DNA from 4 places in the Catonella massiliensis genome. Region 1 is predicted to be linked to each of the others. Evidence: predicted binding sites of a transcription regulator. Region 1 holds the regulator's gene; each other region holds the start of a gene.
What was found. Region 1 encodes Rex, which represses fermentation and respiration genes when NADH is low (regulators of the CRP and FNR family bind a similar motif). Its sites were predicted from a motif close to ATTGTTAANTANTTAACAAT; they were not measured.

Region 1 (8,457 bases):
AGATGTTTAAGCTAGAGAATTTTGACAGTGAAAGACTTGAGTATTCTACCCTATGTACAATGAGTGACAAAGGCGAGCAGAAGCATTATGACATTGTATATAAGAAGCTGTATAGGAATGGAAAACCGGAAGGCAGCTATTACAAAATAAAGGATAGAACCATAGATGTTGATATATTCAACAAGGACAAATACAAGGCTACGCATGACAAGTTAACGGGACTTTACAATAGTGATTATTTTTGCGACAAGGTCGAAGAAATATTAAAGGAGAATCCTGATAAGGATTACTATATTTTATGCTCCGATGTTCAGGATTTTAAACTTATTAATGATTCTTTTGGAAAAGTTGTCGGCGACAAGGTGCTTAACTCAATAGCGTGGAAGCTAAGAGAAAAAATAACTAAGAATACTTTGTATTGCAGGCTTTCAGGAGATAAGTTCTGTATTCTTACAGAGAAAGATAAGTTTGATGAAAAACTATACAAAAGTATAGCAAAAGAAGTATCGATGACTGATGGTATACACTATCCTATCAATATGCAGATAGGTGTGTACTACATTGAGGATAGAAAACTATCGCCATCTATGATGATCGACAGAGCGGGAATGGCTATATCCAAGAATAAGGAAGATTATCAGAATAAGATATTCTACTATGATGATAAGATAAGAGAATTAAAATACTGGGAACAGAGGCTCTCAGGTGAACTTGACAATGCCATAAACGACAATCAGCTAAAGGTATATCTGCAGGAGCAGTGTGATGGCGATGGCAAGGTTATAGGAGCTGAGGCTCTTATCAGGTGGATTCACCCTACTGAAGGCCTGATGCCGCCATATAGATTCATACCTATGTTTGAGAAAAACGGTCTTATAAGCAAGGTGGATTTGTTTGTATGGAAAGAAGCCGCAAAACTATTAAAGAAATGGCAGAATGAAGGAAACGATGAATATTATATTTCAGTGAATATTTCTCCTGCAGACTTCTATTTCTTAGATATTTACAAAGAGCTTGTAAGGATTGTTGAAAAATATGAGATTAACCCTGCAAAGCTAAAGCTTGAAATCACAGAAACCCTGATTATGAAGGATGTTGAGAGCAGGCTTATGATAGTAGAAAAGCTTAGGGACTTTGGATTTACAGTGGAGATGGATGACTTTGGAAGTGGATATTCTTCGCTTAATATGCTAAAGGATATATCTGTAGATGTACTTAAGCTTGATATGGGATTCCTGTATAAAACAAAGGATGAAGAAAAGAGCAGAAAGATTATAGGAATGATAGTTCAGCTCTCGAAGGCTCTGGATATGCCTGTAATCTGCGAAGGTGTGGAAACAAAATCACAGTTTGAATTCTTAAAAAATATCAAATGTGATTATTTTCAGGGATATCTGTTTGCAAAGCCTGTATCGATTGAAGATTTTGAGAATAAAAATCTGTAAATAAGTATATCACACTCTGTTGCTAACGGAATGCGGGTGTGATATACTGTTTTTAGCTTTGTTAACTTTTTGCCGAGACTTCTGAAAAGCTGATTCAAAGGGAGTCATTTTTTCAGTAGTTTCGGGATTTACAAAGCCAGTATAAAAAGGAGATAGTAAAATTATGTTTAAGAGTTTTAGTATGGAACTTGCAGGACGTACCCTTACAGTAGATATAGACAGGGTTGCCAAGCAGGCTAATGGTGCAGCGCTTATGCACTATGGCGATACAGTTGTTCTTTCTACCTGTACAGCTTCAGAGAAGCCAAGAGAAGGTATTGATTTCTTCCCGCTTTCAGTGGAATATGAAGAGAAACAGTATGCTGTAGGTAAGATACCGGGAGGCTTCAATAAGAGAGAGGGTAAGGCTTCTGAGAATGCGGTACTTACATCAAGAGTAATTGACCGTCCTATGCGTCCTCTTTTCCCAAAGGATTACAGAAATGATGTTACACTCAATAACCTGGTTCTTAGTGTAGATCCGACCTGTTCTCCTGAACTTACTGCTATGCTTGGTTCAGCTATAGCAACAGCCATATCTGATGTGCCTTTTGACGGACCTTGTGCAACTACACAGGTAGGTCTTATTGACGGAGAATTTGTAATCAATCCAAGTAATGCCGAGATGGCAGTCTCAGCCCTTAAGCTCACCGTTGCATCTACCAAAGAGAAGGTTATTATGATAGAGGCAGGTGCTGATGAGTTACCTGAGGCAAAGATGATTGAGGCTATTTATAAGGCTCACGAAATCAATCAGGAAATCATCGCATTTATCGAGAAGATAGCTGCTGAGTGCGGAAAGCCTAAGTCAGAGTATGAGAGATATGCAGTTCCTGAGGAGTTCTTTGCTGCAATCAAGGAAGTGGTTACTCCAGAGGAGATGGAAAAGGCTGTATTTACTGACGAAAAGCAGGTGAGGGAAGAGAACATATCTGCTATCATGGATAAGCTTAGCGAGCATTTTGCTGAAAATGAAGAATGGCTTCCTTTCCTTTCTGACGCCGTATATCAGTATCAGAAGAAGACTGTTAGAAAGATGATATTAAAAGACCATAAGCGTCCTGATGGCCGTGAGATGTCTCAGATAAGAAAGCTTGCAGCTGAAGTTGACCTTATACCACGTGTTCATGGCTCAGCTATGTTCACAAGAGGCCAGACTCAGATTTGTAATATTACCACTCTTGCACCTCTTTCAGAAGTTCAGAAGGTGGACGGACTTAATGCAGAAGAGACCTATAAGAGATATATTCATCACTATAACTTCCCTTCATATTCAGTAGGAGAGACCAAGCCATCAAGAGGACCGGGAAGAAGAGAAATAGGACATGGTGCTTTGGCTGAGAGAGCCCTTATACCGGTACTTCCTAGCGAGGAGGAATTCCCATACGCTATCCGTACTGTATCTGAGACCTTCGAGTCAAACGGATCAACATCTATGGCTTCCACCTGCGCATCCTGTATGTCGCTTATGGCTGCGGGTGTGCCTATTAAGAGGATGGTAGCAGGTATTTCCTGTGGTTTGGTTACCGGTGAGACAGATGGGGACTATGTACTCCTTACAGACATTCAGGGACTTGAAGACTTCTTTGGAGACATGGACTTTAAGGTAACAGGTACTACAGAGGGTATCACAGCTATTCAGATGGATATCAAGATTCACGGTCTTACAAGGGAGATTGTAGAGGGTGCGATTGCAAGAACAAGAGAAGCAAGAATGTTCATTATGGATACTTGTATGAGACCTGCTATTGCAGAGCCTAGACCAAGTGTGAATGAATATGCACCTAAGATTGAGCAGATTAAGATCGATCCTGAGAAGATTGGTGAGGTGGTTGGACAGAAGGGGAAGACCATCAATGCCATCATAGACAAGACAGGAGTTAAGATAGACATAACCGATGAAGGAAATGTAAGCATTTGCGGTACGGACATTGATAAGATAAATGAAGCTAAAGAAATCATTAGAATGATAGTTACTGAGTTTGAAGAAGGTAAGGTTTATACCGGTAAGGTTGTTTCTATCAAAGAGTTCGGTGCCTTTGTTGAATTTGCCCCTGGCAAGGAGGGAATGGTACACATATCTAAGGTTTCAAAAGAGAGAATAAACAACGTTGAAGATGTACTTACACTTGGAGACATAGTAAAGACTATCTGTCTTGGAAAAGATAAGATGGGAAGAATATCATTTAGTATTAAGGATGTACCTGCAGGAGTGTAAATCATAACACTGAATGGGGTTGGAGGAAAAAATATGGAGTCAAAGAATATATCTCCTGCGGTCATAAAGAGACTGCCTAGATATTACAGATATCTGGGGGATTTACTGAAATCAGGGATAGACAGGATTTCTTCTAAAGAGTTGAGCGAGAGAATGCAGGTTACAGCATCCCAGATCAGACAGGACTTGAATAATTTTGGGGGCTTCGGTCAGCAGGGTTATGGTTACAATGTAGAGTATCTATACAATGAGATTGCCAAAATCTTGGGGCTTGATAAGGACTACAACCTTATTATAGTAGGAGCAGGTAATCTGGGAACCGCAATCACGAATTATACTGATTTTGCAAAAAGAGGATTTTATGTAAAGCAGGTCTTTGATATTAAGCCCGAATTAATCGGAAAGAAAATCGGAGACATAGAAATACTTGGAATGGACAGCCTGCCTGATTATATCAAAAATAATCAGGTAGACATAGCTGCGATTACAGTTCCAAAGGAAATGGCAACTGAAACCGCAGCAAAACTTGTAAAGTGTGGTATCAAGGCTATATGGAACTTTGCTCCTGTGGATCTTAGATTACCGAAGGATGTTATAGTTGAAACAATTCACCTTTCGGACACTTTGATGAGGCTTTCTTATTCACTTAAAAATAAGGGGTCTAAGTAAAGGAAGATTAGCTTGATTATAGGAATTGGTAATGATTTAATCGAAAAATCAAGAGTCAAAAAAGCATGCGAAAAGGATGCTTTTTTGTCGTATGTTTTTACAGAGAAAGAAAGGGAACTGATTGTAAATAAGCCAGACAGGGCAGCAGGAAACTGGGCTGTGAAAGAAGCTGTCGCTAAGGCTATGGGAACAGGCTTTTTGGGATTTAAGATAAGAGAGATAGAAGTCCTAAGGGATGAGCTTGGGAAACCCTATGTGAACTTATATGGTAATGCAAAATTAAAGCAAGAGGAACTGGGGATTAAGGTATTCTTTGTATCGATTTCGGATACCAAGGAATATGTGAGTGCTGTAGCAGTGGCGGAGGGCTGATTATGATAAGACTTGTAGACAGCGAGGGAGCAAAAAAACTAGATGAAGATGCAAGGAAACTTGGCATGCCCGGGATGGTGCTTATGGAAAGAGCGGCTCTATCCGTGGCGGAGTTTATAAGGGATAAGCTTCTAAGAGATGACGTTGATAAAAAGATTATAGCAGTTTGCGGCTCCGGCAACAATGGCGGAGATGGCATTGCCTGTGCAAGAATACTCCATGAATGGGGGTATAATTCAGAGGTAATAATAGTTGGGAAAAAAGAAAAGTTTACCAATCAGACAAAGCTGCAGATAAGGCTTGCCAAAAACTGTGGAGTAGCACTTAAAATATCTAATCCAGTCAAGCTAATTACAGAAAAAAGTGAATTTAACCAGGCTATAGTTATAGATGCGGTATTTGGAGTGGGATTCAAGGGTAAGCTTGAAGGAGACTTGGCTAAGTTTACCGAGTATCTCAATATGTTTGATTCAGTAAAGGTAGCGGTGGACATCCCTTCGGGGGTGAATGGCAGCAATGGAAGAGTTGAAGGAGTAGCTGTTAAATGCGACTATACAATAACATTTGGCGTAAATAAGCTTGGAATAGCCGTATATCCCGGTAAAGACTATGCAGGTGAGATTATTGTGGCTGACATAGGCTTTCCAAAAAAAGCCCTTGATATGGTATCTCCCGATACATTTACCTTTGATGAGTCTCAAATAAGCTACTATATGCCTGAAAGAAGAGAGTACAGCAATAAGGGAGACTTCGGTAAGATACTGATAATAGCGGGTTCAGAGGAAATGTGCGGAGCATCTTTCCTTTCAGCTCTTGCGGCATATAGAACAGGTGGAGGACTTGTTAGACTCTTTGTGCCTGAAGCAAACAGACAGTCTTTGCAGAACCTACTTCCTGAAGCTATACTTACCACATATGAAGATAGTACTGATAAGGTAATAAGTAAGGTAACTGCAGATAAATTAGAGAAGGCTGTGAAGGAATGGGCAGCTGCAATAGTAATAGGCCCCGGTCTTGGATTAAGTAAGAGGAGTAAGTCTTTAGTTAAGAAAGTCGTGGATTTATCAGAAGTCAGAACTGTTATAGATGCAGATGGATTAACTCTTTTTAGAGAAATTGTCGAGGAGAGTGAAGACAGAAGACTTGATTTAGTTAAAGACTTGAAGAAGAATTTCATCCTGACACCTCATATCAAAGAACTTGCTGATTTACTGTATATGCCTAAAGAAGAAGTGAAAGAAAATGTAGTTCAAATTGCAAAGGAATTAAAATCCTGCAGCGGTGAGATTGTTATAAAGGAGGCTAGAACGCTTGTTGCAGGCGGTGGAAAATGCTACATAAACAACAGCGGCAACTCTGGCTTGGCAAAGGCGGGTTCAGGCGATGTGCTTACGGGAATACTCGCAGCTCTTATTGCGACTGAAAAACAAAGGCCTTTTATGGTTACACCTCTTGGTGTTTATATCCATGGGCTCGCAGGAGATATGCTTAAGGAGAAAAAGGGGAAATACGGAATTATAGCTAGAGAACTGGCTGATGAGGTGGCTGAAGTGATGAAGAGGTACACAGAGTGAAAATAACTATACTTTGCGCAGGTAAGATAAAGGAAAAGTACTTTGAAGCGGGCATTGCAGAGTATACCAAGAGGTTGTCAAGATATACGGCCATTGAAATAAAACAGGTGCAGGATGAAAAAACTCCTGACAACGCATCAGAGGCTGAAGAAGAGAAGATAAAACAGGCTGAAGGTGCGAGAATGCTCGACTTTCTTAAGAAGGCAAAGGGAAGTGACTGCTATGTGTTTGCTCTTGTGATTAAAGGGAAGGAGATAGACTCTGTAGAACTCTCAGAGAAGATATCGGAGCTTACCGTATCAGGAAAGAGCCATCTTGTATTTATCATAGGTGGGTCTTTAGGGCTTTCAGATGAAGTGATTGCGGAATCCGATTATAAGCTTAGCTTTTCAAAGCTTACCTTTCCACACCAGCTTATGAGGCTGATTCTCCTCGAACAGATATATAGGGCATTTAGGATAAAAATGGGTGAACCTTATCATAAATGAGAAATTAATGTTGTTAAATCATTACTTATATGTTATATTAAGACCGACATCATAATGGTTTTAAAATAAAACATTTTAAGGAGGAGAAATTCCAAATGAAGAAATTTCTTGAAGAATTTAAGGCATTTGCGCTTAAAGGCAATGTGATGGACCTTGCAGTAGGTGTAATTATAGGTGGAGCTTTTCAGGCTATAGTTACCTCTTTGGTTGGTGATATTATTACACCAATTATCGGTATATTTGCAAGTACTGATTTTTCTAATCTTATAGCTACCATAAATGGTTCTGAAGTAAAGTACGGAGCATTTATTACAGCTATAATCAACTTTATTATAATGGCATTTATCATCTTCTGTATCGTTAAGGGGCTTAATAAGCTTGCTGAGCGTAAAAAGAAGGAAGAGGCAAATGAGCCTACAGAAAAGACCTGTCCATTCTGCCAGAGTACTATCAGCATCAAGGCTACACGCTGTCCACACTGTACTTCTGCGCTTGAAGTGGATATGGATATGTAATTTTGCTGCTTAGTATTTGAATGGGACTCATTTGTTAAAAAGTGAGTTTTATTCCCAAAAATTTACCACATTTTTTACATTATCTATCTAGTTTTTTTATGCTAATTATGTTATCATCTTAGTGTTTAATAATACTTTACAATGCGGAAAGCATGGAAAGGAAGAAGAAAATGGATTATTTAGGAAAATTAAAAATCGAGAAGGTTATCGGTAGAGAGATTATTGACTCTAGAGGTAATCCAACTGTTGAGGCTGAAGTTATTTTAGCTTGCGGAATTGCAGGTAGAGGAACTGCTCCAAGTGGTGCTTCTACAGGTGAATTTGAGGCTCTTGAGCTTCGTGACGGTGACAAGTCTCGTTATGGTGGTAAGGGTGTTCTTAAGGCAGTTGAGAACATTAATACAGTTATAAATGATGTACTTCAGGGTGTTAGCGCATTTGATATCTATGCAGTTGACGCAGCTATGATTAAGGCTGATGGAACAAAGGATAAGTCAAAGCTTGGTGCCAATGCTATACTTGCTGTATCTATTGCAGCAGCAAGAGCAGCAGCTAATGCTCTTGACATCCCTCTTTACAGATTCTTAGGCGGTGCTAACGGCAACAGGCTTCCACTTCCTATGATGAACATATTAAATGGTGGTGCACACGCTACAAACTCTGTAGATACACAGGAATTCATGATTATGCCTGCAGGTGCTGCTAGCTTTAGAGAAGGTCTTAGAATGTGTGCAGAGGTATTCCACGCACTTCAGGCACTTCTTAAGAAGGAAGGCCACACTACAGCAGTAGGTGATGAGGGTGGTTTCGCTCCTAACCTTAAGGATGATGAGGATGTTATCGAGCATATCATCAAGGCTATAGAGAATGCAGGCTACAAGGCAGGTACAGACTTCGTTATAGCTATGGATGCAGCTTCTTCTGAGTGGAAAGACAAGGAGAAGGGAATCGGACACTACTTACAGCCAAAGTCAGGCAAGAAGTTTACTTCTGATGAGCTTATTGCTCACTGGGAGAGCCTTATCGATAAATATCCTATCTACTCAATCGAGGATGGTCTTGATGAAGAAGATTGGGAAGGCTGGAAGAAGATGACTGAGAAGCTTGGACACAAGGTTCAGCTTGTTGGTGATGATC
Region 2 (8,457 bases), 470 kb from region 1:
AGGTACAGATAAGAGAAGAAGGTGAAGCGGCTGCTCTTGAGTGTGGCATTCATGGAATTCACCCAGAGCTTATTAAGCTTCTTGGAAGAATGAAGTTTAGAACCAGTTATGGTCAGAATGTACTCAGGCACTCAGTTGAAGTTGCCCAGCTGTCTGGTATCTTGGCTGCAGAGTGTGGTTGTGATGTTAAACTTGCTAAGAGGGCCGGACTTTTGCATGATATCGGAAAGTCTGTAGATAGAGAGCAGGAAGGCTCACACGTACAGATTGGTGTTGAGCTTTGCAAAAAGTATAAGGAATCACCTACTGTCATCAATGCGGTTGAGTCTCATCATGGAGATGTAGAGCCTTCTACACTTATATCATGTCTTGTTCAGGCTGCAGATGCTATCTCTGCCGCAAGACCTGGTGCAAGAAGAGAAACCTTAGAGACCTATACTAACAGGCTCAAGGAGTTAGAAGACATAGCTAATGAGTTTGAAGGAGTTGACAAATCTTTTGCTATTCAGGCGGGCAGGGAAGTCAGAGTCGTTGTTTTTCCTGATCAGGTTGCCGATTCTGAGATGGTGCTTTTGGCACGTAATTTATCTAAGAAGATAGAAGCTTCTCTAGAGTATCCGGGCCAGATAAAAGTGAGCATTATTCGTGAGTCCAGAGCTGTTGATTATGCAAAATAAAATTTAGTCCCTGTTTTTTCAGGGACTTTTTTTGTTGATTGAAGTATCAAATACTTTTGACACCCACATCATATTATTAAAACAGTAAAGAAGGGAAATAAAATGAAGTATATATCTTGGAATGTTAATGGTCTAAGGGCCTGCCTTACAAAGGGTTTTATGGATTTTTTTAATGACATAGATGCAGATGCTTTCGGACTTCAGGAGATTAAGCTTTCAGAAGGTCAGTTGGAGCTTGATTTGCCTGGCTACTATCAGTACTGGAACTATGCTGAGAAAAAGGGTTACTCAGGCACTGCGTTGTTTACTAAGGTGAAACCAATTAATGTAACATACGATATGGGAATAGACGAACACGACCACGAGGGAAGAGTAATTACAGCAGAATATGAAGACCATTTTTTTGTTGTATGTTACACACCTAATGCAAAACAGGAGCTTGAAAGACTTGACTACAGAATGGTATGGGAGGATGACTTTAGAGCCTACCTTAACGGACTAAAGAAAACTAAACCTGTTATACTTTGCGGAGACTTGAATGTAGCACATAAGGAGATAGATCTTAAGAATCCAAAGACAAATCGTAGAAATGCAGGTTTTACAGATGAAGAAAGAGGAAAGATGACGGAGCTTTTAGATGCCGGCTATATCGATACCTTTAGATATTTTTATCCTGAACTTGAAAATGTATATTCCTGGTGGTCTTACAGATTTAAGGCAAGAGAAAAGAATACAGGTTGGCGTATTGACTACTTTATTACCTCTGATGATTTCAAGGACAGACTTAGGGATGCTAAGATTCACTCTGAGATATTGGGAAGTGACCACTGTCCGGTAGAGTTAGATTTTGAATAGTGCATTAAATATATAAATTATTGTTTTAATGCTGGAAAGTGTAAGAGTTTCGTGGTATATTAGAAAAAGAGATTGACAGATTAAAGAAAGAATGATAAAATTTTAACAAGCTAGTTAAAAAAATAACAAGGCTGTTTTATCCTAAAAAATACACACCGGTAAACCGGCAGATTGAAGGGAGAATTACGATGGAAAAAAAGACTCGTGACATCATTGACAGTGTTGAATCGCTTGAGAAGGCTCTTAAGAAGCTTCGTGCAGCACAAGAAGAGTTTTCTACCTATTCACAGGAGCAGGTAGATAAGATTTTCTTTGCAGCCGCAACTGCTGCCAATCAGCAGAGACTTCCTCTTGCTAAAATGGCGGTCGAAGAGACAGGCATGGGTATCGTGGAAGACAAGGTTATCAAGAATAACTATGCCGCAGAGTATATTTATAACAAATATAAGAACTCTAAGACCTGTGGTGTTATTGATGAAGATAAAGAGTATGGATTTGCCAGAGTTGCAGAGCCTCTTGGTATACTTGCGGCAGTTATTCCTACCACCAATCCTACTTCAACTGCTATATTTAAGACACTTATAGCACTTAAGACCAGAAATGGTATTATCATAAGCCCGCATCCACGAGCAAAGAAATGTACTGCAGAAGCAGCAAGGGTAGTGCTTGAGGCTGCTGTAAAGGCAGGTGCTCCTGAAGGAATCATTGACTGGATAGATGTTCCTAGTCTGGAGATGACCAATCTGGTTATGAAAGAATGTGACTGTATCCTTGCTACAGGTGGTCCTGCAATGGTTAAGAGTGCTTATTCATCAGGAAAGCCTGCACTCGGTGTTGGTGCCGGTAATACCCCTGCTATTATTGATGAGTCAGCCGATATCCTTATGGCAGTCAACTCGATCATCCATTCAAAGACCTTTGATAATGGTATGATTTGTGCTTCTGAGCAGTCGGTGATTGTAGATGCAAAGATATATGATGCAGTTAAGGCTGAATTTAAGAGAAGAGGCTGCTACTTCCTTAAGAAGGATGAGATTGAAAAAGTTCGTAAGACGATAATTATAAATGGCGCTCTGAATGCTAAGATAGTTGGTCAGAAAGCTGCTACAATAGCTGAACTTGCAGGAGTTAAGGTAGACCCTGCAACCAAGATTCTTATAGGAGAGGTTACAAGTGTTGAACTTAGCGAAGAGTTTGCACATGAGAAGCTTTCACCGGTACTTGCTATGTATAAGTCAAAAGATTTTGCAGATGCTCTAAGCAAAGCAGAAAGATTGATTGCAGATGGTGGTTACGGACATACTTCTTCTCTCTATGTTAACTCAGTTACCGAAAGAGAAAAGATAGCAGAGTTTGGTGAGCGCATGAAGACCTGCCGTATCTTAGTCAATACACCTGCTTCACAGGGAGGTATCGGAGATATATATAACTTCATGCTCACTCCATCTCTTACACTTGGATGTGGTTCTTGGGGAGGCAACTCAGTTTCCGAAAATGTAGGAATCAAGCAGTTGTTAAATATCAAGAATGTAGCCGAGAGGAGAGAAAATATGCTTTGGTTTAGAGCACCTGAAAAGGTTTACTTCAAGAAGGGATGTCTCCCTGTAGCACTTGAAGAATTAAGGGATGTAATGAATAAAAAGAAGGTATTTATAGTAACAGATACTTTCCTTTTCCAGAATGGCTATACCAAGACTGTTTCAGATAAGTTAGACCAGTTAGGCATAGTACATCAGACTTTCTCAGACGTAGCTCCTGATCCTACACTGAATTCAGCTAAAAAAGGTGCAGAACTTATGAGAAGCTTTGAGCCTGATTGTATCATAGCAATTGGTGGCGGTTCTGCTATGGATGCTGCTAAGATTATGTGGGTACTATATGAACATCCTGAAGTTGACTTCTATGATATGGCTATGCGTTTTATGGATATTAGAAAGAGGGTATATACCTTCCCTAAGATGGGTGAGAAGGCTTACTTTATTGCCGTACCTACTTCTGCCGGTACAGGCTCGGAGGTCACACCTTTTGCAGTTATTACTGATGAAGTAACCGGTAACAAGTATCCTCTTGCAGACTATGCATTACTTCCAAACATGGCTATAATAGATGCAGATATGATGATGAATGCTCCTAAGGGGCTTACCTCATCCTCAGGTATAGATGCTGTTTCACATAACCTTGAGGCTCTTGTATCGGTTATGGCTACAGATTTCACAGATGGTTTAGCAAAACAGTCCCTGCAGATGATTTTTGAATATCTTCCAAGGGCTTATGATAACGGACCAAATGACCCTGAAGCAAGAGAGAAGGTAGGACATGCTGCTTGTATGGCAGGTATGGCATTTGCAAATGCATTCCTTGGTATAATGCACTCAATGGCACATAAGCTTGGTGCATTCCATCATATACCACATGGTATTGCAAATGCACTTATGATGGAGCAGGTTATCCGCTTTAACGCCTCCGAAGTACCTACCAAGATGGGAACTTTCCCTCAGTATCAATACCCTAAGACACAGAGAAAGTATGCAGAGGTTGCAGAGGCTTTGGGATTTAAGGGTAAAAACGATGCTGACAGTGTAGAAAAGCTTATTGCGGGAATCAGAGAACTTCAGGATAAAATCGGCATTAAGAGAAGTATCAAGGATTATGGTATAAAAGAAGAAGATTTCCTTGCTACTCTTGATGATATGACAGAGAAAGCATTTGATGACCAGTGTACAGGCTGCAACCCAAGATATCCGCTTATTAGTGAAATGAGGCAGATGTACCTCAATGCTTACTATGGCAACAATAACGAAGCAGTTTAATGTAAATGGGGAGGTTTATATTATGAAACTTGAGAATGTTCTTGTGAAGCGTCCGGGAAAAACAGTTTACAGAGATGGTAATAAGGTAATTAAGTTGTTTGATGCTCAGTACTCTATGGCTGATATCCTCAATGAGGCACTCAATCAGGCAAGGGTTATGGAGACAGGATTAAATATACCTAAATTACATGGAGTGACTGAGATTGATGGAAAGACAGCTATCGTGCTTGATTATATCGAGGGCAAGACTTTCGAGCAGCTTATGAATGAGCACCCTGAGAAGCAGGATGAATTTCTTGAAAGATTTATTGCTATTCAGGCGGATGTTCACTCAAGAAAGGCTCCAATGCTTAACAGGCAGTATGATAAGTTTTATAAGAAAATATCCGATTCAAGCTTTGACGCTACAACAAGGTATGATTTACATTCAAGGCTTGATGCAATGAAGCGTCACGACAAGCTATGCCACGGAGATTTCAACCCAAGCAATATCATTGTTACCGCAAATGATGATGTTTATATCATTGACTGGGCACATGCTACACAGGGCAATGCATCCGCTGATGTAGCAAGAACATACTTGCTGTTCTATCTTAACGGAAAAGAGGAATTTGCTGACAAGTACCTGAATCTCTTCTGCGAAAGAACAGACACAGCTAAGCAGTATGTACAGAAGTGGCTCCCTATCGTTGCCGCATCACAGTCAGTAAAGGGAAATAAGGAGGAAGTAGGACTCCTTAGCCGTTGGGTAAATGTAGTTGACTATATGTAAATAAAATTGTATTTCAGGCAGTACCTTTTGGTACTGCCTCTTTTCTGTTTAAAGAAAAAATGTTATAATATGGAGATGTATGGATTAAACTTATAGGAGAACCATTATGGGAAAGATAACTAACATAAAAAAACAGACGGATAACAGGTTCTTAAATATTTATGAACTGGATAATATTCATAAATCAGGCAGAAAGGGTAAGTATTTTGTTGCCTCTAGGGCAAAGGATATAGACAGCTTAAAAATCACAACAGGAAAAAACAATCCTGATGGTGTTATTATATATGCGCTTTCGGGAGAAGATAAGGACAAAGTTGTGCTAATCAGACAGTATAGGTATCCTATTAATGATTATATTTATGAATTTCCTGCAGGACTGGTTGAGGAGGGAGAAGACTATTCTGAGGCGGCAGGAAGGGAGATATACGAAGAAACCGGTATGAGATTTACTCCTATTTCTGTACCTGATGGCTATAACAGACCGTTTTTCACAACCATTGGGATGACAGATGAATCCTGTGCTACAGTATTTGGATATTGTGATGGAGAACCTTCCCACGAACACCAGGAGGATAGCGAAGAAATTGAGATTATCTTAGCTGATAAGGATGAGGTTAGAAGAATACTAAAGGAAGAGAAAATTGCAATAATGACAGCGTACATGCTTATGCACTTTATAAAGGATGAAGAGCCTTTTGGCTTTCTGAAGGAGGATTGAATTGAGCGTTTTTGAGATACTTGGACCTATTATGGTTGGTCCATCAAGCTCACATACAGCAGGAGCTTGTAGAATAGGGCTTATCACAGCCAAGCTGCTGGGTGAAAAGCCGGTAAAGGCAGAGATTATATTATCTGGTTCATTTGCAGCAACAGGCAAGGGACATGGAACTGACAAAGCGTTGGTTGCGGGTCTTTTGGGTTTTGAACCGGATGATATGAGGATACCTGATAGCTTTGAAATGGCAAAAGAGATGGGGCTTGACTTTGAGTTTAAGAATAATGAGGTCAAGGATGCCCACCCCAATACAGCGATAATTACAGCTATAGGAGATAAAGGCAGGGAAGTCTGTGTACAGGCGGCTTCCATAGGTGGAGGCAGAATTAAGGTAAATAAGATAGATGGCATTGAGGTCAATTTCTCAGGGGTGCTTCCTACCCTTATAGTGAATAATATAGACGCTCCCGGTCATGTGGCAGCAGTTACAGGGACTTTGTCAAGGAGTGGATTTAATATAGCCAATATGCAGCTCTACCGCAATAAAAGAGGCGGCACTGCAGTTATGATAGTGGAAATGGATCAGAAGATGTCACCTGAACTGATTAAAGAAGTTGAGAACCTGAAAGGAGTGCTTAGAGTAACCTATGTATGATTCTTTAGAAGAAATTGTATCTGTCTGCGAAAAAGAAAATATTTCTTTTCCGGACTTAATTATAAGGGAAGATGCCGCAGATGCAGATATTACCATAGAGGAAGAAATAGGAAAGATGCGGGTAATGTGGCAGGCAATATTAGACGGAGCCAGGAACTATGATCCTAAGCTTAAGTCAAGGAGTGGACTTGTGGGCGGCGATGGATATAAGATGCAGGCCTATAGGGAGAGCAACACCACAATCTGCGGGGACTATATGGGAAGGGTTATACAGGCTGCGATAGAGACCTCAGAGTCCAATGCCTGTATGAAGAGGATAGTGGCTGCGCCTACAGCAGGCTCTTGTGGTGTACTTCCGGCTGTGTTGGTACCTTTTTATGATGAATATAAGGTGTCTGACGATGAGATGGTAAAGGCACTATTTGTGGCGGCAGGCGTAGGAGAGGTTGTTGCAAGAAGGGCTTCTATATCAGGTGCAGAAGGAGGATGTCAGGCTGAGATGGGTACTGCGGCAGCCATGGGAGCAGCAGCCCTCGTGTACCTCAAGGGTGGAAGTCCTATGCAGATGATAACTGCTTCGGGGATGGCCATTCAGAACCTTCTTGGTCTTGTATGTGATCCTGTTGCAGGACTTGTAGAGGTACCTTGTGTGAAAAGAAATGTAATAGGTGCTGTGAATGCCTGTTCTGCTGCTGATGTAGCACTTGCAGGTATTAGTGTTAGGATTCCACCTGATCAGATTATAGATGCAATGAAGGACGTTGGTGACAGCCTTAACTCCAGATTCAAGGAAACCGCCAGAGGAGGGCTTGCAATTACACCTGAAGGCATTAAAATAAGGGAGCTGGTTAAGTAGCTTGCTACCTGACCAAAATAGTGGTAAAATAACCCTTTAGATTATATATTTCAGATTATAGAGTAATAATTTTGGATAAAAGGATGGATAATGGGCAAATACGCAATTGAAGTAGAAAATGTCGGAATGAAGTTTAATATGAGCTCCGAAAAGGTGGATGATCTTAAGGACTATGTGATTAAGCTGCTTAAAAGGCAGCTAAACTACAAGGAGTTCTGGGCACTCAAGGATATTTCTTTTAATATTGAAAAGGGTGACAGGGTTGGCCTTGTAGGACTAAATGGTGCCGGGAAAAGTACTCTTCTTAAGGTTATCTCAGGAGTACTTAAGCCGACAGAGGGAAAAGTTAAGATATCGGGTAATATTGCACCTCTTTTGGAGCTGGGTGCCGGGTTTAATAAACAGTATACGGGCACAGAGAATATATTTCTTTATGGTGCTATGCTTGGACATTCTAAGGCTTTTTTAACTGAAAAGTATAATGAGATTGTTAAGTTTTCAGAGCTTGGAGAATTCATTGATGTACCCGTTAAGAACTATTCCTCAGGTATGAAATCAAGGCTTGGATTTGCAATAGCAACTATTGTAGAGCCTGATATTCTGGTACTTGATGAGGTTCTCTCTGTTGGTGATGCCAAGTTTAGAAAAAAGAGTACCAATAAAATCAAGTCGATGATTGAAAACAATGTTACGGTACTTTTTGTATCGCATTCTATAGATCAGGTATTAGATCTTTGCAACAAGGCTATACTCCTTGATAAGGGGCACCTTGTGGCATATGGAAGCGCACAGGAGATAGCTGATCTTTATCAGCAAAGACTCGAAGATAAATAAAAAATGAGGTAATATATGATAGTTAAAAATAAGGTGGGTCTTATGTCTAAGCTTGCTATGTTTGAAAAGTCTTCCGAGGGGAAGATGGCACTTAGAGATATCAGCCTTTTTAGATATGACCATATCAGATGGGATTTGCTAAAAACCGGTGCAAGTGTAACTGTAGGTTATGCTTTGATACTGGCTCTAATAATAATGTATAATCTTGAATATCTCATTAAGAATGCGACTTCACTTGATTATAAGGACATTGGAGTTAAGACGCTGGGGATATATCTGGTGG
Region 3 (8,457 bases), 1.5 Mb from region 1:
AATCTCCTTTTGGTTATCTTCCTGTATCTCCACCGTATCAAGATATAGAAGCAATTCAAGTATTTTAAGTCTATAGTAATCAGGACCAATATTGGCAGGAGGGTTATATAAGCAAGCCATAATGCCATTTACTACCATATCGTCTTTTAGAATACTTGGAACGCCTTCTTTACAGAACTTACTTTTTAGTTTATGAATATCGGCAGAGAATTGTGGTATAAACGCAGCAACCCCCTGTGGTGCAATATCAACATTCAAATAAATACTAATCCCATGGAAATGGTTGAGCGGCATAAATACCTGCCCACTATGATGCCTGCGGTCATCAATCCTAAGCTGTTTTTCCTGGAGTACGCTGTAACTGCCATTCGAAGTCCCCAGCTCAATCCTACCCTCCTTGCAATAGTCGAAACAGATGACATTTGCATTTTCTTCCAGAAGAAAGCCTGAACTACAACGTTGCATATGCATATCACAAATATTTATATATACTCCTGCAAATGGCATATATATCGTCATGACACCCTCTCCGGTATCATCTTTAACTTCAAGAATAGCATGGCTCTCGTCCCGTGCCAGAACCTTTACGTTATCTCCCAAAGTCCTGATTGAATTCATTCCAGCACCTCCGGTCATAAATTGTTGGTTAGAAGTAACTAATCTATGTTTATATTACTTCCTTTAGAACAAAAAATCAAAGTCCATTTAGACATTTTCATTCCATTTAGCTTTATACAAAAAGGACTTTACCAATTGTTTTCACAACTGATAAAGTCCTAAGTTTCTTGTTCATTTCTTGCAGTCTTCTCACTTTTTTCAAACAAAGATATGACATTTTGCTTTGCCACTCACTATAAATTAGAATTCTAGTTCTTCCCAATCACCGCTATCGCACATGGCAGCTTCCCCTTTATAAGCTTATATTGAACCTCTTCAAAGCCTGCTTTAGCAAAGAACTGCTTGTAAGAGTCAAAGGTAAACTCCTTCTTAAAATCTGCCCCTAGTTTTTCTAAGCATTTAACAACAAGTTTTGGCTTACCCTCAGTCTTATTATTGATATATGTTGGAACGATGACATATCCACCATTTTTACATACCCGCATAAGCTCCTCAAGGGCTTTATAGGGTTCATCAAGCAAATGTATAACATTTCCTGCTACAACCTTATCAAATGCTTCATCCTCATACCCAAGGTGCATAATATCAGCTTTTTCTATCTTCACATTCTTTAAGTGAACGCAGTTCTTTCGCGCCTGCCCTAACATGCCTTCAGAAAAATCTGTTGCCACAACCTCTCTACATCTAGGTGCAATACCCCTTGTTATCATCCCTGTTCCACAGGCACACTCTAAAACTGTATCATTTTTATCAATCAGGCCTGCAACTTCCGTCACAAGCTTTTTGTTCACTTCCCCATTGAAGCATTTTTCAAAAAAATCATAAAATCCCGCTATCTTATCCCAAAACATTGCTACACCCCCTTAGTACAAAATTACAGCCAAGCTCCGTATTTTCTGGTATAAAACTTCTTTACAATCTCAATTGTGACGCTGTATAGCACTAAAATTAGTATCAAGAACACAAAGAATTCTGCCGGCATCTTGGTAAATACAGCATTTGAAGTCCTGTCGAATATGAAAGGAATTGAAATAGCTGCCAGTATGCCAAGTGCAGATGCCAGTCCAAGCCTTGCATCACATCTTGATTCAATAATCGGCCTCTTGGCAGTACGTATAAACTGAACTATCAGTATCTGCGAGATGAGTCCTTCAACAAACCATCCCGTCTGGAAATAGTTCTGCATTCCAAGTGTATTGTAGCCCAGAACGAACCAGAGAACTAAGAAGGTCATTACATCAAATACTGATGACACACCGCCCATAACATTCATAAATGACACAAGTGAGGCACTGTTCCACTTGTGTGGTCCCTGTAGGAACTCATCATCAACATTGTCCCAAGGTATCGCAATCTGAGTGAAATCGTATATTAGGTTCTGAATCAGAATCTGCAGAGGCAGTATTGGTAAAAATGGCAGGAAAATGGAGGCAATAAGCACTGAAAATACATTTCCGAAATTGCCTGAGAGAGCCATTTTCATATACTTAAGTATATTGCCATAGATTCGTCTTCCCTCATAAATACCGTTTAATATGACAGTCAGACTCTTCTCTAAGAGAATGATATCTGCACTTGCCTTTGCTACGTCTGTTGCATTATCTACTGATATACCTACATCCGCATCGTGAAGGCTTGGCGCATCATTTACACCATCTCCCATATATCCTACAACGTGGCCGTTCTTCCTTATGGCATCTACCACACGCTTCTTCTGCATTGGAGATAGACGTGCAAATATGTCATTGTTCTCAACAACGGATGACAGAGCCTCATCACTCATATTTTCAATGTCAGAGCCTGTTATGGCCTTCTGTCCATCTGTCCTCATTCCAACCAGCTTACATACGTGTTCTACAACTACAGGTGCGTCTCCCGAGATTACCTTTACGTGAACTCCTGCATCGTAGAGACCGTGTATTGCTTCCTTTGCATCAGGCTTAGGAGGGTCAAGAAATGCGACAATTCCTAAGAATGTCAAATCATTTTCATCCTCTGCATGAAAGACTGTTGGAGCGTCAATACTTCTTTTCTTTGCTGCAACCCCAATTACGTGCATACCTTCTTGATTTAGCCTGTCAGCCAGGGCTTTTATCCTATCCAAATCAGCCTCACTGATATTGTTATACTCCCCCTTCACTCTAATACGGCTGCAGCACTCAAGTACAGACTCTAGGGCTCCCTTTGTAATAAGCACCTCTTCATTTGGCTTAGGAAGCAATTCCTCAACGCCTCCGTCTAAGTGCATTCCTCCAGGATTAGATACAAGCACGCTCATTCTACGGCGCTCAAAGTCATAAGGAATCTCGTCAGTCTTTACATATCCTCCCGCATACTTATTTACATCATTTTCTTGCCCATAGGCTAAAATAGCCCTATCAATCAGGTTCTTAACTCCTGTTGAGTAATATGCGTTCATCCACGCATAATTAAGTACCAGATGTGATTCTTCACCGTTAATATCATAATAATTCTGCAAAATTACATTGTCCATTGTCAATGTTCCAGTCTTGTCTGTACAAAGAACGTCAATCGCGCCAAGATTCTGAATGGCTGACATGTTTTTAACAATCGTTTTCTTCTTTGCAAGAAACTTTGCACCCTTTGCCAGAGTACCATTTACAATCATTGGGAGCATACCGGGCGTAATGCCTACTGCAACTGAAATTGCAAAGAGGAAGGCCTCAAGCCAGTTCTTCTTAACCAGTCCATTGATTAGGAGCACAAATAAAACTACAACTACCATGTAGGTAATAAGTATCCTTGTTATCTTTGCAAGACTGCGGTCAAAGTCAGTCTCTTTCTTCTTTGTATGTATTGTGGAAGAAATTTTGCCAAGATATGAGCTCTTCCCTGTGCGTACCACAACACCAAGGCCTGTTCCTGAGTTAACAGTAGAGCCACCAAGGCATATATTGTTTAATTCAGCAGCATTTACATTTCGTAAATCTGCACCAACAGTCTTTTCTACAGGAATTGATTCCCCTGTAAATGCTGAAACGGATACAAACAAGTCCCTGCTTTCAAGAAGATATAAGTCACCGCATACAATGTCTCCTGATCCAATTAACTGTATGTCTCCCGGCACAACCTCTTCAACAGGCACTTCTCTTACTTCAGGACCATTTTCACCCGGAACCTGTATCCTGACTGTATCATGTTCCATTTCCTTAAGCTTTTGCATGTCAAGGTAAGAACCGTAGTCCTGCACAAACCTTATGACTGCACTCATGCAGGCAAGAGCAAGTATAATTACTCCGGAAACAACATCCTTCTCAACAACGAAGGTAACTAACGACAATACAAGCAACACCAAAATAAACGCATCAGTGAAGCTGTGAACTATAAAATACAGCCAGCTGTGCTTTTGATTTGCGGATAGGTCATTGTATCCGTATTTTTCAAGTCTTTCTTCCCTTTCATCATCACTTATTCCCTTATCACTGCAGCTAAGCTCTTTAAGAAGCTCTCCCTTCTCTTTCGCGGCAATACCCCTAAACTCTGCCTCAACCCCCTCTGATTTTGACACAGAGCTCGTTATCTTTTCATCCATTAAGCCCATAGTTTGAATCCCTTTCCTTTGGCAGGTAGTATCAAAACTATCTGTTTTGTTATTCATTTCTACCTTTGGAGTATATACCTCTTTGGGGGAATAATCAATAAAAATATTAGCTCATTTATCTAAATCTTTAAGCTAACAGCTGTATCTTCGCTTATCTACATAAAAAAATAAAGCACGCCTTTATGGATACACTAACTGTAAATGCCATAAAGCCGTGCTTACAATATACCTAATTACTTTCCAAGTCTCTTTTTTCCTAAAGCATCTGTTGCAATGATAGCGCAGTAGAGTTCTTCAGGTGTTACATCTCCTGCAAGGTTATGAATGGTTTCACCTTCTACACAGGCATTTTTAGACATAGTATGAATCTCTTCATCTGTGAAATCACCAAGTTCTGAAAGTGTGATAGGAAGTCCTACCTCAAGGCAGAAGTCCTGAATATCCTCAAACTCTGCTTTGTCAGCTCCCTCAAGAGTAAGCTGCACTAGGGTACCAAATGCTACGCAGTTACCATGGTAGGCATCATGTCCACCCAAAGATGTAAGACCATTGTAGAATGAATGTGGCGCTGCACAGTTTACATTATCAGCACCTACGCCTGATAGATAAACAGCTGCCTCTATAACAGCATCAAGAGCAGGGGTAACAACATTATTCTCACAGGCAACAACTGCTGCCTTTCCATGAGTTCTTAAAGTCTCATAGCAGGTCTTTGCAATAGCCATACCAGCCCTTGTGATACCGCCACCCTCAAGGCTAGGAGACTCAGTACGAAGTGAAGCTCTTCCCTCGAAGTAGGTACCCAAAGCATCTCCCATTCCTGCAATCAAAAACTTAACAGGAGCCTTTGCTATTACGTCACTGTCCACTAAAACCGCATCAGGATTCTGTGGATAGAAAAGGTATTTATTAAAGCTTCCATCATCATTATAAATAACTGAAAGTCCGGTACAAGGTGCATCTGTAGCGGCAACTGTCGGGATAATAACTATTCTCTTATTCTCATAGTAAGCTGCTGCCTTGGCTGCATCAACTGCTGAGCCACCACCTACTGCAACTACTACATCTATTTTATCAGCCACAATTATATCCTGCATCTTCTTTATCTCGCTGATACTGGATATTCCTCCGAATACCTCATATCTGCGGTAATCATCCTTACCCTCAAAGCTCTTTTCTAACTCATCGTGGCAGCATTTGTAACCGCTGTTGGAACAGACAAATAACCATCTCTTGCCCATGTATTCCATTTCTTTGTGAAAGTGAAGAAGGGCTCCTTTTCCCTGTACATACTTGAGTGGTGCACGCATCATTCTTAAACGTTCCATAACAAACCTCCATTTAATTTAATTGTTAACATAATACTTTAGTAAAGTATGTTAAATATTTAACATTTATATCTGGAGGTTATTCTAGCACATTAATAATTTTTTTGCAAATATTAATTTTACTTTTTAGAAATTTTTGCAGTGTTTTTGCTTGATAATATATTTCTGCCTTTATCATTTTAAATCATTCCGTTACAACCATAATTAACCATCAATTGATTAACCCACACCAATTATTATATTCTTCAATAAACACCCTCATTTATATCTAAAAACAATTTTACTAAACGCCACACAATCGTTATCCTTAAAACGTTATATATTCGGAGATTGCACCATGCAAAACTATGAGTGACAATCCTTTTAAGGTATAACTATTACAAATCCGGGAGGAAAAAAATGAAAAAGAATCTGAAAATGTTGTTAGCATTAGGCATGGTAGCCTGTATTACTGTGGGCTGTGGAAGTAAGGCAAGTAATAATGCTGCCAGCTCTGCAAAGAGTGCTGCAAGTTCTGCAAAGAGTACAGTAAGTGAGACTAAGAGCGCTGCATCTACTGCCTCTACCACAACCTCAGCCAGTTCAACAGCAAGTACAGCGACAAGCTCTGTAAGCTCTGCAAAGACTGACGAGAAACAGTCTGTTGCAGGTATGGTAACTAACGTAATTAATATGACCAAATACGAGAAGGGCAAGAAGGTTCGTGTTTGGCTTCCTGTTCCGCATAACAGTGAATATCAGACAGTTGAAAATGTAGTGTATGAAGCAGGTATGGTAAAGGCTCAGATGAATACAGATTCAAACGGCAACCAGATACTCTATGTTGAATGGGATAAAGATATAGTGCCTCATCACAGAGTAATTAAACTTATGTTTGATGTAAAAAGAGATGAAGTCCTTCGTCCTGAACTTAAAGAAGATGATAAAGAAGAACTTACAGCTGAAATAAAGAAATATCTTGAGCCTTCTAAGAACCTTCCTCTTAATGACCAGGTAAAGAATAAGGCTAAAGAAGTTACCGAAGGAAAGACTACTGACCTTGAAAAGGCAAGAGCCATCTATGACTGGGTTATTGCCAATATGAACCGTAACGAGGATGTAAAGGGCTGTGGAGAAGGCGATGTCTGCGCTCTCTTAGATACAACAATGTCAGGAAAATGTACAGATATCAACTCTATGTTTGTAGCACTTTGCCGTGCATCAGGCATCCCTGCAAGAGAGCATTTCGGTATCCGTATAAACGCTGATGACATCACAAAGAATCAGCATTGTTGGGCAGAGTTCTACTTAAAGGGTACAGGCTGGGTATCTGCAGATCCTGCAGACGTATTAAAGGCAGTCCTTAAGAATGGCTGGACTAAAGACCAGAAGGAAACAAAGGAGAAGCAGGAATACTACTGGGGCAACTGCGATGCAGAAAGAATCATACTTGCTGACGGTAGAGACCTCACCCTAACTCCAGCACAGGATGGTGAGCCACTTAATGACTTCGGTTATCCTTATGCTGAGGTTGACGGAAAAAAGGTTGATAATTATACTCCTGATCAGTTCATTTATACCTATAGCTTTGTAAAGAAATAATTTGATTACGTATAGGCGTTGTAAAGCCGGCCCATTTGGCAGATGGACCGGCTTTATTTATTAACAACAGGATTTATTTAAGTAAAACGTACTTCATAAAAGTACTTCTACTTACCAAGTTTATTAGGTAAAATCAGGTAGTCTGAACCCTTTGATATTTTAAGAGTTATCACTCCCTTGCTCACAGCATTTACTTCACTTCCGCTAGCTTTTTCTATCCTGTTTTTCTTCTCATTGTATTTATATACATAGAGCTTTGTATTCCTTGGATATTTAAAGAGCTTATCGTGTAGCTTAATGGTAGCAGTAGCAGGGAATTTACCCCTATATGTGAATGAAACCACAGTTCCATTCTTACCTTTAAGCAATGATTTTAAAGGCTTTATCTTGGCTGATGGAATAACCTTTAAGCCTAAGCCAAGGTCCTTAAACTTACTCTTAGAAGCCGCAAGTTCCTTTCCGCTTATAAACCATGAGTAAATCACCTTCTTTTTCTCATCTCTTACAGAAAGGCTCAAATCAGCCGGCTCCTTCGCAGCCTTCTTCAGTGTGATCTTTTTAACCAATATCTTGGAAAGTTTCTTAATACCTTTCTTTACCTCAGCCTTTGTAAGGTTAAAGTTAAGCCTTATCTTTTTAAGTGCAGTATTCTTCTTTTCTCTGGCAGCGTTATTGCTACTTCCATCTATCACCTTACCCTCAGGTGTCTTATCATCGGCAACCTGAACTTCAGGTGTAGAATGTTTCTTGGCAGGAATTACAGGGATTACAGGAATACCTGTAGTCTCAGAAGACTTATTTGTTTTTAATCTTACCACAGCATAAGAGGTATCACCGTTTTTACCTGCAGTATTTACAACAAGATGAACCTTTCCGTTATTTGCGGCTACAGTAACATTAGGATCTGCACTGATAACCTCACCAAATTCCTTGTCGATGTCTACTTCAATTGTACCAAGATTTTTCATGGTAGGATCGGATACCCCGATTTCAACCACATCACCACTTTGCTTCACAATGATTGATGCCTTCTTATCAGAACTTATGCCACTTACACTTGCCACCTTGTCCTGCCAGAAGTTTGCACCGATTACGCTCTTGTTCTTGTAGCCTACAGCCTGTACTTCATCGGTATTTGCAAGGATTTCTACAGAAGGATTCTTCTCATATTCCTTCATCTCTTCCTCAGTTCTACCCGGAAGAATTACATATGAATACTCGGCATTCTGAGGATTCTTGCCATGGTCAAACCACAGTTCAAAGTAGTTTTTAACTACATCCGCAGTAGCTGTAAGGTTGATATTGCCCCAGTTACCTGTGCTGGCTGCTATCCTTGCCTTTAACTCTCCCGCTTCCTTAGGGAAATAG
Region 4 (8,457 bases), 1.4 Mb from region 1:
AATATCGAAGTAAATGAAGACACAGGTATGCTTAGTAAGGTAGCGGTCAACAAAGAGGCTTGGGACTATCAGGGAGTAAAGAACCTCCAGATAGATGAGGTGCTCTCCAAGATGACAATTGGAGAAACCAACTTTATGTATGATGCAGGGCTTACAGTAATAAGTGGGAATGATAATGTCAGTCTTAGGAATATAGAGCCTGCGAAGGATGTACTGGAAGTCAGAGGACTTGGAGAAAAAATCTTCTCTTTAAGTGTGACAAGGGGACATGGAGTACTTGAGTTTGCTGACTATGACGATTTTCTTGGTGGAAGCATTGAAATAGGCTACGATGTATTTGATGATATCGCAGAAAATATGAAGTACGTCCTTAAAGAAGGGCAGTATAAGGTCATTCTAAAGAAAGACAATCTTACGGTAAATAAGGTTGTAGATATAAAAAGAGATAGGACAGAGGTACTGAGGCTCTCGGGCTATACAGCTGAAATGACTAAGACCTCGAAGGTGACTTTTAGCCTCTCGCCGAGCAGTGCGTCTATAAGCATTGACGGTAAGGAAGTGGATGTAAGTAAGACGATTGAGCTAAACTACGGCGAATATTTGGTTAAGGTCAAGGCGGATGGCTATGTGGGCTGGGAAAGCGTAGTGACCATATCAAAGCCTAAAACTGTGATGAGTATTGCTCTTGCCATGAAGAAGGAAAAGGCAGAGGAAGAGAAGAAGGATGACGGAATGGCAGAGCCGTCTACAGATGTAGAAAAAACTGATGATGACTCTGAGGAGACCGGTATTTCTGAAACGCCTACAGAGGACGATGAGGATAAGGAAATAAAGGTAAGAACTGACAGTACAAAGAACATTTTCTTTAGGAAGCCTGTAGGGGCAACCATTTCCTTTGACGGCAGGGTAATAGGAGATGCACCTTGCGAGATGACAAAGGTGACGGGTGAACACGAGATTACCCTTAAGATGGACGGTTACGAGACTCAGACCTACACCATAAACATCGAAGATGATGGAGAAGACGCGGTGTTTAGTTTTCCTGATATGATAAGGGAGAAGCAGTAAATAGCTTAATTTGACTTTTACCTATAAACATGGTATGATTAGGGGGCAGTTGTACAAGCGTGCTTGTATACAAATGTATGTTGCATATCCTGATTATATCAGGGTTAGGTTGATAACTTAATAGTTGGGAGGCTTAATCATGGGAAAAGTTGATGTAAAGGCAGTCCGTAATGCAGTATACCGCGCCATTGGAAGCAGAGTCGTAGTCAAAGCCAATCGTGGCAGACATAGATTCGATGTGAACGAAGGCGTGATTAAAGAGGTTTATCCTCACGTGTTTATGATTCAAATAAATGACAGTGAGGAAGATGCAGGTAAGACTGTTTCTTACACCTATACCGATATCCTTACAAAGGATGTACAGCTTCAACTTTGTACACAATAAAATAAATCCTTAATAACAGAGATTAATTCAGAAGAATACACTTGTTATTAAGGATTTTTTATATTTTCTCGGAAATCACTTTAAGAATTTTATACGCGCAACTGCATAAGCAGCAATTCACAAATATAAAAGTCCCACCTGCCGCTAAGTAAATAGTGCAGGTGGGACAGTTTAGTGCATTTAAATCTATTGCAAATATTTGTAGTCCAGTATTTTTCAAAGTGCAGTACTAATCCATATTTGTGAAAATAGCATTATTACATCAAATGTCTTTCCCTTATGATATAGCCGTCTCTATCTCTTGTAGGACGCTTTGGCATTTCCCAAGCAAAATGGTCTGTATGAAGCACATGATGTGCCTTATGTGAGTTAGGAGTGCCAAAGTAGTTCTCATAGAGAGACTTGATATCAGGGTTATCGTGAGAATAGCGGATTTTGGAGTTCTTGTCAAGGAAGTAGAGATTCTTTCCTCTGGCAAAAGCAAGTTCCTCACCGTCATGTATAGGCTGACCGCCGCCACCTACGCAGCCCCCCGGACAAGCCATAACCTCTACGAAGTCGTACTTCTTAGTTCCTGCATCTATTTCATCTATAAGCCTTCTTGTATTTGCAAGGCCGTTTACTACAGCTATTCTAAGGTCGATGTCTTTGAGATTGAAGGTAGCCTCTGTAAGTCCTGTTTTCTGTGACTCAGCTCTTATTACCTTGAAAGCATCAGGAGGGCAGTTTTCGCCCATTAGTGAATGGTAAGCTGTTCTAAGAGCAGCCTCCATAACACCGCCGGTAGCTCCGAAGATAATACCTGCACCTGTTACATCGTGGAAGAGGTGGTCAGGCTCAGAATCTTCAAGCGTCTCAGGAAGGATATGGAATGCCTTAATCATTCTAACAAGCTCTCTTGAGGTAAGCACACAGTCTGTATCGTGTCCTGCATACTCCTCATTGAAGAATTCCATATTGCGCTCGCCCTTTTTAGCTACGCAAGGCATGATTGCGACTGAGTAAATATTTTCAGGATCTACACCTATTTCCTGAGCAAAGTGGGTCTTCATAACTGAACCAAACATCTGCATTGGTGATTTAGCTGATGACAGCTGGCCTGTAAGGTGTGGGTAGTTACTCTTAAGGAAACGCACCCAACCAGGACAGCAGGAGGTAAACATTGGCTTATCCTTAAGCTCTCCATTTGAGAATCTGGCTATAAACTCGCTTGCTTCCTCCATTATGGTAAGGTCAGCTGAGAAAGCGGTATCAAATACGTAGTCAGCACCTATTCTTCTAAGAGAATCAAAGATTCTTCCAACAGTGGCTTCGCTAAGGTCAAGTCCAAGACCTTCGCCCCAAGCAGCTCTTACAGCAGGAGCTACCTGAACTACAACTACCTTCTTTGGATCTGCTATGGCTCTTAAGAACTCCTCGGTATCATCTCTTTCTTTAAGAGCACCTACAGGACAGTGGGTTATACACTGACCGCAAAGAGAACAGTCTGCCTCTGCTATTGTTCTTGAACCGGATACATTTATGGTTGATCTTGCACCTGTGCCCTCAAGAGTCCAAACGCCGAGTCCTGCAATCTTATCACAGACCTGAACGCAGCGCATACATTTGATACATTTTTTAGAATCTCTTATAAGTGGGAAGGTCTTATCCCATTCCTGAACCTCAAGACGCTCCTCATATAGAGTATCTGTGATGTTGAGGTCATTTGCAAGAGTCTGAAGTGAACAGTTGCGGCTTCTTACGCAGGTTGCACACTTGCAGTCATGCTGTGAAAGTATCATCTGTACTGTTCTACGTCTTGCAAGTCTTACCTTAGGGCTGTTGGTATATACTACCATGCCTTCTTCAACCTTGTTGTTGCAGGCGGTAACAAACTTATCTTTGCCTTCTATTTCAACTATGCAGACACGACAGGCAGCTATTTCATTGATTTCCTTTAAGAAACAAAGGTGAGGAACAGGAACTCCGGCACTATAAGCCGCATCCATTATGGAAGTTCCCTCAGGCACATTTACGCTTCTTCCATCTATTGTTAAATTTACCATATATTCTCACGACCTCCTTTGAATATTCCAAAGCCAAAGTGGTCACATCTGAGACAGCGACCTGATTCCTGGCAGGCTTCCTTTTTGTTCATACAATTCTCTACACCATTAAAGTCATGTACCCTGTCAGAAGCTTCACGCTCCGTAAGTTCAACTCTACCACAGGCTGAGTGCTCTACCTTACTTGGAATAGGGATATCGACATCACAGGTAATATCGTGCTTATAGCCTAAGAATTCGTCAATATTTGCAGCCATAACCTTTGCAGCGGCAATAGCCTTGATTACGGTAGCAGGTCCTGAAGCACAGTCTCCACCTGCAAATATTCCCGGAAGTCCTGTAAATCCGCCGTTAGGCATGGTGAACATCTTACCCTTTTGTACAGGGATTCCCTCATCTTCATAGTACTTGGTCTCGATATTCTGACCGATTGCTACTATGAGAGTCTCACAAGGAATGAACTCGTCAGGCTCACCTGTAGCGATTACAGAGGCTCTTCCGTCACTTATTTTAGATATCATCTGAGGTGTTACCCAGATTCCCTTAATATGTCCATTTTCAATCTCAAGTCTTGAAGGAGCTTTAAGTGTAACCATCTCAACACCCTCAGCAAGAGCGCCTTCTATTTCGGCTGGAAGGGCGGTCATATCAGCGATTCTACGTCTGTAGACACAGCTAACCTTCTTTGCACCAAGTCTAACTGCTGTTCTTACCGCATCCATAGCCACGTTACCACCGCCGACGATGGCTACATTCTGACCTGTAAGGTCGTCATACTGCTCAACACCTACATTCCTAAGGAATTTAACTGCAGACATAACACCTTCAGCATCTTCACCTTCAAGCCCAAGCTTCTTATCGGTAGACGCACCTATAGTAATAAGAACTGCATCGTATTCTTTCTTTAAGTCAGGTAAGAGGAGGTCAACACCAAGTTTAAGACCGTATTTTACTTCTACACCTGTAGCAAGGATAGCATCTGTATCCTCTTCAAGTCTATCCTTTGGCAGACGATAGTTAGGAATACCGTATCTAAGCATACCGCCAAGCTTAGGGAGCATTTCATATACCGTTGTCTGATGGCCCATAAGCTGTAAGTAGTAAGCTGCTGAAAGTCCTGAAGGGCCGCCACCGATAACGGCAATCTTCTTGCCTGTAGAAGGTGCACAAGGAGGAGGTGGAACCTTTCCTGCCATATCTGCTGCAACACGCTTGATACCTCTGATATTTACGGCATCATCCACCATATTTCTTCTACATTTTTCTTCGCAAGGATGCTCACAGATAAATCCACAGGTAGTTGGGAATGGATTATCCTTTCTTATGAGCCTGATTGCATCAGCATAGCGCTCTTCCCTAACAAGGGCGAGATATCCCGGCACATCCACGTGTGCAGGGCAGAGAGCAACACAAGGAACAGGCTGCTTTGTCATACAGTTACAGCGGCCATTTCTGATATGCTCTTCAAAGTCATCACGACAAGTAGTAACTGTCTTATATACCATATGTGCAGCTTCGTAACCAATAGCGCAGTCTGCAGTTTCTGAGATTGATTTGGCAGTCTCCTCTATAAGGTCGATAATGTCCATAGTGGCTGTACCATTAAGAACAGTTGTCATCATGTGCTTTAGATGGAGCAGTCCTACACGACAGGGAACACATTTTCCACAGGTCTGTGCGTGGCACATTTCAATAAATGCTCTTGTGATGTCTACAGGACAGAGTCCGGGAGGGCTTGCCTCTATTCTTTTGTCCAGAGTTCTGTACAAGTCTTCAATTACAAGAGTGGCTCTGTCCGGCGTAAAAATTTCCAAACGGCTCATTTAACTACCTCCTTTGATTTACCATCATAATTTTCGAACCGATAACTACTCATTTGTAAAAATATGCAAAAAACCATGGATTAATTTTCAAAAATATCTCACAAATATAGTTTTAATATCGATAACTTCATTGTACAAAATGGCTAAAGGAAAATCAAGGATAGTTAAAAAATAAACAAATAAACCAGAAGATTTATAGAAATTATTGATAATAATTATCAGTTGTTATATATTTAGTATTCCGTTATAATGAAAGCCTGTTTATAGGCTAAGTTTATGCGTTACATGTTCTGATAAGCGTCAAAATAATATCGATTCGGGTATTCGCTTGGCTAAAATAATATTTGTTATTTTTTACAAAAATTGATTAAGGAGATTTATGAGAAAGAGAATAATTAATACTGCACTGGCATTTGTGTTAGGCTTATCACTTACGGCCTGTGGAACTGCTACAGCGACAAAAAATATTAATGTTGAGCCTGAAAATAAGCCAGCCTCAAGTGAAAATGCCGCAGTGGTGGCAAATGTTTCTGAGGGAGTATCTGTGGTTAACGCGAATAAGACTGAAGAAGATACTAAAGTGGCAACAAACGGTGCCGCAGAGGGGGATACGTCAGGTAAGTCATCAAAGGAAGTATATAACTGCTGTGGCTTCATAGAGGACAGTGGAGTTATGGTAAAAATCGCAGGAATCAAAGGAAATGATATAGTAGGCCTGGTTAAGCTTATTGACAATGCAAAGCAGGATAAGACAGTAAATGGCTATGATTTTAGTCAGTTATCTTCATCTGAGGAACTTGGCGATAAGCTTGTAAAGGGAGAGCTTGACATGGCAGTACTTCCTATTGAAGCGGCTGTAAAGCTTTATGGTGAAACAGATGGTAATATCAGGATGGTTGCAACTACTGTGATTGATGTTACTAAAAAGTGGGATAAGTCTAACAGGAAAAAACATTCTATGTCAGGTATATTTACAACTGCTAAGTTTGTAAGGGAAAATAAGCATGCTGTAGACGCTCTTTTAGGAGACTATAGTTATTCTGCTATGTGGATGACTGAGAAGGATAATGGGGCAGAGGCAGATAAGCTAATCAAAGAATATGATGCTGCTGATTCTGATAAGGCTGCTAAGGTAATTGCTTCAGGTAAGGTAGCCTGCCTAAGGGGAGAAACCATGAAAAAGGCAGCTAAGACCTACCTTGACTCTCTTAAAAAGGTAGACAAAAAGGCTATAGGAGAGCTGCCGAAGGATAACTTTTACTATATAAGGGATGCTAAGTAAACATACAAAGTCCTACAGGGAACTAAAACCTGTAGGATTTTTTCTTGTTGGAGAAATTGGTTTGTTATTATGTCAAATTAACAAAAAATAGGATGTCAAAATGTCTGACACCCTATTCTTATGACAAATTTTCTTTGCAAATTTAGATTACTTCTTTATCTTCTTACTTTTGATAAAAATCTTTGTAAGTATTTTAGCTGCGTTATTCTCAGTAACCTTCTTCTTTACATTCTTAATATCCTTTTTGGTAAGAGCACCTGTCTTTATAAGGCCGGCTACATAGGCTCTTGCCCACTTTGAAGTTTTAACACCCTTTAGATACTTCTTTGTATCCTTCTTGTTTGCCTTTTTGATTATTTTCTTTTTTACAAGCTCCTTTGCAAACTGTTCAATTGTAAGTCCCTTCTTGGCATTTATCTTCTTGCGGATAGCCTTCAGCTTGTTCTTATCAGCAGTCTTCTTAAGCTTTGCGATAAGCTTGTCAAAAGCTGATAGCTTCACAGGGCTAAGAGGGGTGGTGTCATCACTAACAGTTGTGTTTGATGAACCGTTATCGTTAATACTTGGAATTAACGGATAGACAACCTGTCCGCCACCACCTGTACTTGGCTGACTAGGAGTAACCGGCTGAGAAGGCTGAACCGGATTGCTTGGCTGTGGAGCCGGCTGAGGTGTAGGCTGAGGAGCCGGCTGAGGCATAGGCTGTGGAGCCGGCTGAGGGGTAGGCTGAGGGGTAGGCTGAGGTGTAGGTTGTGGCGTTGGTTGAGGAGTAGGCTGTGGAGTAGGTTGTGGTGTAGGCTGAGGTGTTGGCTGTACAGGCTTAGTAGGATCAACCAAGCTTATGGTTGTCTTCATATATCCAACATTGTATTCAGAATCATTATATCTAGCTTCCTTTACAGCTCCACTACGTAGGTCAAGCGCAATCTCATATCTGTTATTTCCAAGTGACTTTAGCCATGGGCTTTCAAGCCTGTAGCCTGAAGGAAGACTCTGTTTAAGGCTAAAGGTAACTTTATCTCCTAACTTGAAATGCTTATAATCAACATCGTTGCGAGCATCTTCCCTGTCGATTTTTGCAATTGTGGATTTCCTGTTAGTACCCTCAATCTGTATATTGGTCACATAATCAGCATAATTATTCCCGGAATTGTCTTTAAGCTTAAGCTCAAAAAGCACAGGGTTAAAGACATAGGTATCTCCATCAGGTACATTGTTAGTAGTCACATAGTTGAGGTTTTTATCTACCCTGTATAAGGCAACTCTGAAATCACGTGCGTTAGGGTCTTCGGTAGACTGGTACCAGCCGTTTTCAAGGTAAGCATTTAAGGAGCCAAATACATCCTTGTCAAAGTTAACAATTTGAGCAGGAATTTTCATGCTTCTAATAGGCTGGTCATAAAAAGCATTATACCCTAAACCTGTAAAGCCAGGGTCTGGGTTAGCATAGTCAAAGCTAACGTTTTTAAGCGAATGCAATGAGCCATAATCAGGTCCAATCTCAGCAAACATCTCCTTTGACAAAACCTTTATATCACCGCTTGGCTTAAAATCTAATCCTTCTACGGATTTTAAGGTTGTATTACCAAAGGCACGGGTGCGGATGTGAGCATTAAGTCCATTAAGTGAAAGCCCTGTTATCTTATTGTATTCAAAGGAATGAGCACCAATGAAGTCAACTGTGCTTGGGAAGGTAAGCCTTCCTCCTATGCTGGCGCCCATAAATGCCGCATATCCTATTTTCCTAAGTTTACTGCCGTATGCAAAGTTAAGCCTTGCTGTGAAGTTACTATTAAAATTTTCATAGCTTCTGAGAAAAGCCTCATTATATATAACTTCTACACTGGCAGGGAT

Region 2: adhE (bifunctional acetaldehyde-CoA/alcohol dehydrogenase) is a predicted target of Rex. The motif match lies at 1,623-1,642, and genes of this name have one in related genera.
Region 3: JJN12_RS13745 (glycerol dehydrogenase) is a predicted target of Rex. The motif match lies at 5,556-5,575, and genes of this name have one in related genera.
Region 4: JJN12_RS00560 (NAD(P)-binding protein) is a predicted target of Rex. The motif match lies at 5,482-5,501, and genes of this name have one in related genera.

What each region holds. Positions count from the first base shown of each region.
Region 1 covers NZ_JAEPRJ010000001.1:1,518,551-1,527,007, reverse strand. The annotation lists gene JJN12_RS06920 (GGDEF and EAL domain-containing protein) at 1-1,445, shown strand, start outside; gene JJN12_RS06915 (polyribonucleotide nucleotidyltransferase) at 1,609-3,702, shown strand; gene JJN12_RS06910 (redox-sensing transcriptional repressor Rex) at 3,736-4,371, shown strand; gene acpS (holo-ACP synthase) at 4,384-4,743, shown strand; gene JJN12_RS06900 (NAD(P)H-hydrate dehydratase) at 4,746-6,317, shown strand; gene rlmH (23S rRNA (pseudouridine(1915)-N(3))-methyltransferase RlmH) at 6,314-6,805, shown strand; gene mscL (large conductance mechanosensitive channel protein MscL) at 6,901-7,320, shown strand; gene eno (phosphopyruvate hydratase) at 7,491-8,457, shown strand, end outside.
Region 2 covers NZ_JAEPRJ010000001.1:1,049,599-1,058,055, forward strand. The annotation lists gene rny (ribonuclease Y) at 1-677, shown strand, start outside; gene JJN12_RS04750 (exodeoxyribonuclease III) at 780-1,532, shown strand; gene adhE (bifunctional acetaldehyde-CoA/alcohol dehydrogenase) at 1,721-4,342, shown strand; gene JJN12_RS04760 (phosphotransferase family protein) at 4,365-5,114, shown strand; gene JJN12_RS04765 (NUDIX hydrolase) at 5,221-5,832, shown strand; gene sdaAB (L-serine ammonia-lyase, iron-sulfur-dependent subunit beta) at 5,834-6,484, shown strand; gene sdaAA (L-serine ammonia-lyase, iron-sulfur-dependent, subunit alpha) at 6,477-7,340, shown strand; gene JJN12_RS04780 (ABC transporter ATP-binding protein) at 7,431-8,174, shown strand; gene JJN12_RS04785 (hypothetical protein) at 8,190-8,457, shown strand, end outside.
Region 3 covers NZ_JAEPRJ010000001.1:3,059,875-3,068,331, reverse strand. The annotation lists gene JJN12_RS13760 (helix-turn-helix domain-containing protein) at 1-618, opposite strand, end outside; gene JJN12_RS13755 (class I SAM-dependent methyltransferase) at 867-1,469, opposite strand; gene mgtA (magnesium-translocating P-type ATPase) at 1,493-4,237, opposite strand; gene JJN12_RS13745 (glycerol dehydrogenase) at 4,414-5,508, opposite strand; gene JJN12_RS13740 (transglutaminase-like domain-containing protein) at 5,908-7,089, shown strand; gene JJN12_RS13735 (polysaccharide lyase 8 family protein) at 7,197-8,457, opposite strand, start outside.
Region 4 covers NZ_JAEPRJ010000001.1:114,111-122,567, forward strand. The annotation lists gene JJN12_RS00545 (PEGA domain-containing protein) at 1-1,068, shown strand, start outside; gene JJN12_RS00550 (Veg family protein) at 1,208-1,453, shown strand; gene JJN12_RS00555 ([FeFe] hydrogenase, group A) at 1,711-3,498, opposite strand; gene JJN12_RS00560 (NAD(P)-binding protein) at 3,492-5,321, opposite strand; gene JJN12_RS00565 (hypothetical protein) at 5,701-6,603, shown strand; gene JJN12_RS00570 (leucine-rich repeat domain-containing protein) at 6,751-8,457, opposite strand, start outside.